DNA from 2 places in the Peptoniphilus sp. Marseille-Q6390 genome. Region 2 is predicted to be linked to the other one. Evidence: riboswitches for the same ligand, from Rfam matches in the RefSeq annotation. Region 2 holds a riboswitch; the other holds the start of a gene.

Region 1 (4,419 bases), on a different contig from region 2:
GTGGCATCTCTTGTGCCAAAGCACTACAAGGTTGACCGTGACCTAAAGTTTGATGCAGAAGCCTTAGATGAAAAAATAAAAAAGCTTAAACCAGTAATGGGGCAAAAGGACCACTCACAAGATGCAAAAGTCATCTTTGAAGATGGGGAATTTAAAATCCAAGATGAAATCCACGGCAACTTTATAAAGATGGATGAATTTAAAAATTCCATCCTAGGTCACTTTGGAGACTTGAAGGGAGAACTTGACCTTGCAGGGGAAAATCTCTACCAAGAACCAAAGATCACTAAGGATTCAGAATATATAAAAAATCAACTTGCTTCTTATAAAGACGTCTACAAGAAAAAAATAATTTTTGATTTCGACGACAGAAAGGAAGAAGTGACAGGTCAAGGCATAATTGCCATCTACTCCAAGGCTGATGACGGGACCCTTGCCCTTGACGAAGAGAAACTAAAACACTTTGTAGAAAGACTTGCTGCCAAGTACGACACTTATAGGACAAGCAGAATCTTTAACTCAACAGGACTTGGCCTCATGAAAGTTGACGGAGGCATCTATGGTTGGCTAACAGATAGGAAGGCTACAAGAGAAAAAATAAAAGAAGCCCTTGCGAAAGAAGAACCAGTTACAATAAAGCCAGCCTATAGGCAAGATGCGGTATCAAGAAAAGTTGACGACGTTGGCAAGACATACATCGAAGTAGACCTTGCAAGACAAAAACTTTGGTACTACAAGGACGGAGTCTTACAACTTGAAACCAATGTTGTAACAGGTAACCCAACCAAAGGCAACGGAACACCAACAGGCACTGACAGGATTTGGTCTCGTGAAAGAGATAGGTACCTAACAGGAGAAACCTACCGTTCAAAAGTTTCTTACTGGGCACCAATCAACTGGTCGGGAGTGGGTCTTCACGATGCATCATGGAGATCGAACTTTGGCGGAAACATCTATAAGTCAGGTGGATCTCATGGCTGCATAAACATACCAGTTCCAGTTATGAAAAACCTATTTCCACAAACCTTTACGGGTATGCCAGTTATAGTTTATAACTCAGCGACCCAAAGGGTAAATGATGCTGGCGGACAAGTAGTAGTTGGTCAACAACCACAAGCCCAAGGGCAAGGACAATAATAAAAATAAGAAAACTCTTGATAAATAAGCTTAATCTTTTATTGATTAAGCTTTATTTTTTTACAATTCTATATTAAGTTATGAATTATAGGGAGTGCCCCAGCTTGTTGAAGTCTTATGAGGTTATAAATTTTCCAATATGCTGCAAGCTAATAAGTTAGTAAGCAAAAAGTTCGGAGACGTTAAAAAAATTTCACTGCTCAAGAGGACGGAGCGAGTGAGTTGGCATGACCTAACCCAATTTGCGAAAGCAAATTGATGGTAGGTCAGTTCGCAAATTGGAGCTTGCGACAATTTGTGTTCTTCTATTTTTAGCATGACCGATTTTTTTGGACTTTCAGCGCGTGGGGTTCAAAGGGGGTGGTTTAAGGAGGGGGAAAATGGGCCTCGCAATGCCCCTTAACCCCCTCCTTAAAAGAAGTAAAAATAAAAATATATTTTATGATGAAAAATTTTTTAATATGTTTTTAAAGAAAGCTTTCATCAATTTAATACAAATTAACTCCACATAAAGCTTGAAAAAAATTTAACGAGTGATATAATAAAAACAAGAAATAAATAAATATTTTAAATCTTCAGGGAAGGGTGCAAATCCCAACCGGCGGTAAAGTCCGCGAGCGCAAGCCGAATTGGTGCAATTCCAATACCGACAGTAAAGTCTGGATGAGAGAATGATTTAAACTTTCACGCCCCGAAGGTTCGGGGTTTTTTTATGCCCCAACAGGAGGTAAAATGAATAAAGTAAATTCAAGTTCAATGATAAGAACAAAAGACATGACAAAAATAGGAATGCTATCAGTAATTGGTTTTATACTAATGTATTTTCAACTACCACTTACCTTTGTAGCACCACCCTTTATGAAGCTAGACATCTCAGACCTACCAGTACTAATGGGGGCCTTCACAATGGGACCAGCCTACGGCATCATAATCGCAGCCATAAAAAACATAATGCACATCATCTTTAAGGGCACAATGACAGCAGGAGTTGGCGAACTATCCAACTTCATCATCTCATCAACCTTTGCCTTCGTGTCAGCCTACTTCTATAGAAGACACAAGACATACAAGGGAGCAATAGTCTCCATGACACTAGGAGTCCTTGCCATGACTGTCCTTGCAATGATCTCCAACTACTTCGTAGTATTCCCACTATATGGTAAGGTAATGCCAATGGAAGCAATAATAGGAATGGGTTCAGCAATCACATCAAGAATCACAGGCCTATTCACAATGATGATCTACTCAGTCCTACCTTTTAACCTAATAAAAGGTTTCACAACATCAGCAGTGATGATGCTAGTCTACAAAAGAGTCTCACCACTCTTCAAAAACTAAATAAAAAAGATTTAAAAAAGATTAAAGATAAGATAAGATAAAAGAGCAAGCTGTCCCAGGGCAGCTTGTTTTTTTTATCCTATATAATATAATTTATAAAGAAAACTTTTTAAAAAATACAAAGAGAGGTAGACAATGAAAATACTTTGCGCAGGCCCAACATCAATCGACCCAAGAGTAATGGAAGTAATGGGCAAGTCCCTTACCAACCCAGACATAGATCCAGAATACGAAAAGAAACATAGACAAGTAGAAAAGAAAATATCCAAACTCCTAAAGACAGAAGCCACATCCTTTATCATGCTAGGAGAAGGAATGATAGGACTAGAAGGCGCCATCATAAACCTAGTAGAAAAAGGCGACAGAGTCCTAGTCCTTAACAACGGAGTCTTTGGAGCAGGCTTTGCCGACTTTGTAAAATACTATGAAGGTCAACCCTACATATACGAAGACGACTTCAGAAGAGGCTTCGACATAGAAAAACTTAAGAACTTCCTAGAAAAAGACCACGACTTCAAAGTAGCAACCATGGTCCACTGCGAAACACCATCAGGCATCACCAACGACGTCAAGACAATTTGCCAGCTCCTAAACTCCTACGGAATCCTAACAATAGTAGACACAGTATCAGGCATGGGAGGAGAAGAATTTGACTTCGACGACTACAAAGTAGACATAGCCCTAGGAGGAAGCCAAAAATGTATCTCAGCCCCAACAGGCCTCACCCTAGTGACAATATCAGAGAGAGCCAAGCAGGCAATAAGAGATAGAAAAAAACCAGTTCCTTCATATTATATGAACTTCGAAAACTACTACGCCTACTCCGACGGCTTCGCCTTCCCATACACAATGAACGAAAACTTGACCTATGCCCTAGACCTAGCCCTAGACCTCTTATTTCAAAAAGACGCCCTTGCCCTTCACAAAAAATACGCAGAAGTCACAAGAGAAATATTTGAAAAAGCAGGCTTCGAACTCTACGCCAAAGACTCAAGATCCAACACCCTAACAGCAGTCATGGTCCCAGAAGGCTTCATAGCAGAAGACATCATCGGAGCCTTGAGAAAAAAAGGAATCCTAATCTCCAAGGGAGCAGGCTACATCTTCGAAAAAGTATTTAGAATAGGCCACATGGGCAACAACATCTCCTATGAAAACTTCTTAGAACTCTATGAAAAGTTAGATGAGGTTTTTGGGGAACTTGGGATCAAGACAAAGGTATCTTTAAAAGAAGAGTTTCAAAAATTAATGGAAAAATAAGATTTTCTTTAAAGAAAATAAGGAAAAGAATTTTATTATAAAGATTTCATATTTAAAATTTTTTTGCAAAGCCAAGCTTTACGATTCTTTATCCGGAGGGGGTTAGGACCTTTCGATTGGTCCTTCCCCCTCCGGGCCACCCCCAACACCTTCAACGACCTGGCAGGGGCCCGACCCAATAATACGCAAAAAGCTCTCCGACTAAAAATAGAGGAACACAAATTGTCGCAAGCTCCAATTTGCGAACTGACCTACCATCAATTTGCTTTCGCAAATTGGGTTAGGTCATGTCAACTCACTCGCTCCGTTCTATTGAACAGTGAAATTTTTTTAACGTCTCCGAACTTTTTGCTTACTGATTTATTAATCATCAGCGTATTGGAAAAGTTTATAGCTTTATAAGACTTCAGCAAGCTGGATCACTTGATTAGCTCACTATTAAGTACAAAGTTGTAGTTCTTTATGAAGTCATAGAAGCTTATAACCTCGTAGATTAGTATGAAGTTGTAATTCTTTATTAAGTAATAGAAAATTACAAGATCACAATTAAATATAAACTTATAAAAAGACAAAGCTTAATCGATATTGATTAGGCTTTATTTTTTTAAAAATTTCAAACACATCTTGAGTAAGATTGCCAAGTTCCCAACAAATAGAATATAATAAAGAAAAAAGCAAAGAAAG
Region 2 (4,419 bases):
TTATCTCCTCTCAATTTAAAAACCATTTTCTAGTAAAAATGATTCAGTAATTTTGCTTTCACTTTTTGCATTTACAAAATTGTAGACATAGCGACCAATGATGTCGGTCTCAATATTAATCATGTCTCCAACTTTTTTATTTATAAGATTGGTGTCCCGAATAGTTGTTGGAATAATTGAAACTTCAAAATATTTTTCTCCAACTCTTGAGACAGTAAGACTTATACCGTCAAGGGCAATAGATCCCTTGGGGGCAATGTATTTAAAATTATCAGAGTCAAACTTTATCCTGTAGACAATTTCATTTCCGTGGTTGAGGATAGAAATTATTTCGCCAAGTCCATCAACATGGCCTTGGACTATGTGGCCGTCAAGTCTCTTTGCAGGACTCAGGGCTCTTTCAAGATTTAGCTTTTCTCCTCTTTTTAAATTTTTAAAAGTTGTGGACTTTATTGTCTCTACCATTACATCAGCCTTGTAAAAGTCTTCGTCTAAGTCTGTTACTGTAAGGCAAACTCCATTTGTTGCAATGGAGTCGCCAATCTTTGTTCCCTCCAAAACTTTTTTGCAGGAAACTCTTAAGCTGTAGAGATCGCTTTCTCTTTTAATATCAGATAGGCTGCCAATTTCTTCTATAATTCCTGTGAAAATTTTAATCACACCTTCCAGTGACTAGTATGTCATCAAATAATTTTTCGCACTTCATGTCCTTAATCCTAATTGCATCCTTAAGCTGGTCTATTTCAAGATCACCTATGGCAGGTATTCCCTTGGATCCAAGGAGGATTGGAGCAATGAAGAAGTAAAACTTATCAACTAAATTATTTTTTAGCATTTCTGCATTTAAGGTCCTTCCACCTTCAAGTAGGATAGAAGAGATGTCGTAGTCTTTTAATTTTTCCATAAGTTCTTTAAGGTCAACCCTCTTATCTTTGTCCTTACAAATTATGACTTCAACATTTTTCATAGCTTTTAATTTTTCTAACTTATCCTTGTCGCAGGATTCTGTTGTTGCTATTATTGCGATTGAATCTAAATCATCACTTAGGACCTTTGCATCAAGGGGGATCCTCAAGCTTGAATCTGTAATAATCCTAATGGGATTATTTTTATATTTGCCATGGCGGGTGTTAAGAGTAGGGTTGTCTGCAAGGACTGTTCCAATCCCAACCATTATTGCATCAAGTTGGCCTCTTAATTCATGACCGTGAGCTCGTGAAAATTCTGATGTGATCCACTGGGACTCGCCAGTCTCTGTTGCAATTTTCCCATCAAGGGACATGCCAGCCTTTAGGACCACAAAGGGTCTCTTATTTTTTAAGTAAGTGAAGAATCTTTCATTTAGATTTAAACATTCTTCTTCGCAAAGACCTTCTGTAACAGAGATGCCTGCATCTTCCAAAATTTTTATTCCCCTGCCAGAAACTTTTTCAAAGGGGTCAGCTGTTCCAATGACAACTCTTCTAATTCCTTCCTTTACAATTCTCTCAGCGCAGGGAGGAGTCTTCCCATAGTGGGAGCAGGGCTCAAGGTTAACATAGAGGGTTGCACCTCTTATGTCTTCGCCACGAGATTTGGCATCTAGGATGGCATTTACTTCTGCATGGTTTTCGCCAAACTTTAGGTGGGCGCCTTGGCCAATTATCTTGTCATCTTTTACAATTACGCAGCCAACAAGGGGGTTGGTCTTTGTCTTGCCAGTTCCCTCCCTTGCAATTTCAAGGGCACGTTCCATATAAAAGATATCGTTAAAATCTTCTAAATACATTAAATCACCTATAAAAAAAGAGCCCATGCAGGGCTCAAAAAATTCAAAAAATTATCTTCTTTCATCCAGACTATACTGTCGGTATTGGAATTGCACCAATTCAGCTTTCGCTCGCGGACTTTACCGCCGGTGAGGAATTGCACCTCGCCCTGAAGAGTTTTATTAACTTATAAATTTATAATAACACTAGAAATTAAATTGTCAAGAAAAAGTAAATCATTTTCCTTCCTTGATATTTTTCATTAGGCTAATGACATCTTCAAAGACAGAGTCTATGTCCCTGTCGGCATCAATGATATAGTCAGCGTAGGGGTCAAGGTCTTCTAAGACATCAAGCCTCTTTTCTATATCATTTTCATTGTCGTGCCTCTTTATCATCCTGTCCCTTAAAGTATCCCTTGAGCACTTTAGATAAATTGATTTGGCATTTTCAAATTCTTTTTTTATAGCTATGACGCCTTCCTTGTCGACAACAATTACGCAGTCCTTGTCCTTGTTGTTATTCTTTTCAAGGTCTTCCTTTAAAGTTGAGTAGTAGTTGCCTACGTAGCAAGTTGTTCCAATAAATAAATTGTCCTTGTCCATCTTCTTAAAAAGCTCTGAGTCAATGAAGTTATAATCCATACCATCAACTTCAGAGATTCTTGGTTTTCTTGTAGTGTAAGTAATAATTTTTTCGATTCCGTGTGAAGTCAGGGCATTTCTTATAGTAGACTTGCCTGAGCCAGAGTGTCCTAGTATTAAATAAATCATAATTGCTCCTTAAATTTTAATTTATTAAAGTATAACATATTTTTTCTATTATACTTTACAATTATAAAAATTTGAAGTAATATGGAAAAGATAAAATATTAGATGGAGGTTAGGATGAAACATTTAATTGAGCCACTAGATTTTACAACTGAAGAATACGAAGAAATTTTTAGACTAGTTGATAACATTATCGCAAATCCAGGTGATTATTCTCACGTTTGCGACAATAAGTTATTGGCTAGTCTTTTTTTTGAGCCTTCCACTAGGACGAGACTATCCTTTGAGACTGCCATGCTAAGACTGGGAGGACAAGTAATTGGTTTTTCTGACGCAGGTGTAAGCTCATCGACAAAGGGAGAGACCCTACTTGACACAATTAGGGTTATAGAAAATTATGCGGACATTTGTGCCATGCGACACCCAAAGGAAGGGGCAGCTCTTATGGCATCAAAGGCTGTGAAGACCATGCCAATTATAAATGCTGGAGATGGGGGACACTTCCACCCAACGCAAACTCTTGCAGACTTAATAACAATTAGGCATTACAAAAAGTCCTTTGACAATTTGACTGTGGGACTTTGTGGCGACTTAAAATTTGGAAGGACAATTCACTCTCTTGTCAGAGCCCTTAATCGATATGAAAATGTGAAATTTATTTTTATTTCGCCAGAGGAACTCAAGATGCCAGATCCTTTTAAGAACTTTATAGACGAAGAAAACTACACTGAGACCAGGGACCTTGTAAGTGTAATTGATGACTTAGACGTCCTCTACATGTCAAGGGTTCAAAAGGAAAGATTTGTTTCTTCAGACGAGTATGAAAGATTAAAGGACTACTACATCTTAACTGAAGAAAAATTAAAAAATGCGAAAAAAGACATGATTATACTTCATCCTCTACCAAGGGTAAATGAAATTGCTCCTGAAGTGGACAAAGACCCTCGAGCAGTTTACTTTGAGCAAACAAAATTTGGAATGTACGGTAGGATGGCGCTAATCATGAAACTTTTGGAGGCTACAAAATGATAAATGTTTCAAAAATAAAAAAAGGAATTGTACTTGACCACATAGAAGCAGGCAGGGCTCACGTTCTTTATAAAGCTCTTGAACTTGACAAGGTCACTGATGCAGTTGTACTTATGCAAAATATTTTCTCAACTTCCATGGGCAAGAAGGACCTAATAAAAATAGAAACAGATTACAACTTGGACTTCACAGTTCTAGGACTAATTGCTCCTCACACAACAGTAAACTTTATTGAAGATGGAGAAAGGGTGAAAAAAATTCGCATGGAATTGCCAGAGGTTGTTGAGGATGTCTTAACTTGCAAGAACCCAAGATGTATCACAAACTCTGAAAGAGAAATACCAGGCAACAAGTTCTTCCTATACAACAGAGACAAGAAGGAATACAAGTGCGAATATTGTGATACAGTAACCACATATGGAGAATGATATGGCAAAGATAATAGAAAATATTAACGTGTGCAAGGACTACTTCATACTGAGGACAGACCTAGATGTAAAAGTTTATCCAGGGCAATTTTTTATGCTAAGGGCCTGGGATTCTTACCCAACTCTTTCAAGACCGATTTCAGTTTATGATGTCACAGAGGGAGTTGACTTTCTCATCGAAAAGAGAGGAGAGGGGACAAAGATACTTGAAAAATTGCAAGTAGGCGACGAGATAAAATTGTTTGGTCCCTTTGGCAATGCCTTCTACGCCAACGTAGATGAAGTTGCCCTAGTTGGTGGTGGAGTTGGAGTCGCTCCCTTCCACTATCTAATTAAGGAAATTCAAAAGCTTAAACCAAATTCAAAAATTACTCTTTACATTGGAGAAAGAGAAGAGCTTGAACTTGAAAATGCCTTTAAAGATATTATCTGCGACATAAAGAT

The links. Region 2 has a riboswitch for FMN ahead of ribD (bifunctional diaminohydroxyphosphoribosylaminopyrimidine deaminase/5-amino-6-(5-phosphoribosylamino)uracil reductase RibD). Riboswitches for the same ligand answer to the same signal wherever they lie in the genome.
Region 1: linked by a shared signal. The riboswitch ahead of ACWPVO_RS02110 (ECF transporter S component) and the one ahead of ribD (bifunctional diaminohydroxyphosphoribosylaminopyrimidine deaminase/5-amino-6-(5-phosphoribosylamino)uracil reductase RibD) in region 2 are both predicted to bind FMN.

Annotation. Positions count from the first base shown of each region.
Region 1 covers NZ_CBCPLS010000001.1:431,060-435,478, forward strand. The annotation lists gene ACWPVO_RS02105 (L,D-transpeptidase family protein) at 1-1,137, shown strand, start outside; FMN riboswitch at 1,705-1,817, shown strand; gene ACWPVO_RS02110 (ECF transporter S component) at 1,870-2,475, shown strand; gene ACWPVO_RS02115 (pyridoxal-phosphate-dependent aminotransferase family protein) at 2,611-3,735, shown strand.
Region 2 covers NZ_CBCPLS010000002.1:246,329-250,747, forward strand. The annotation lists gene ACWPVO_RS07110 (riboflavin synthase) at 16-660, opposite strand; gene ribD (bifunctional diaminohydroxyphosphoribosylaminopyrimidine deaminase/5-amino-6-(5-phosphoribosylamino)uracil reductase RibD) at 653-1,768, opposite strand; FMN riboswitch at 1,818-1,929, opposite strand; gene ACWPVO_RS07120 (guanylate kinase) at 1,985-2,521, opposite strand; gene pyrB (aspartate carbamoyltransferase) at 2,636-3,547, shown strand; gene ACWPVO_RS07130 (aspartate carbamoyltransferase regulatory subunit) at 3,544-3,975, shown strand; gene ACWPVO_RS07135 (dihydroorotate dehydrogenase electron transfer subunit) at 3,977-4,419, shown strand, end outside.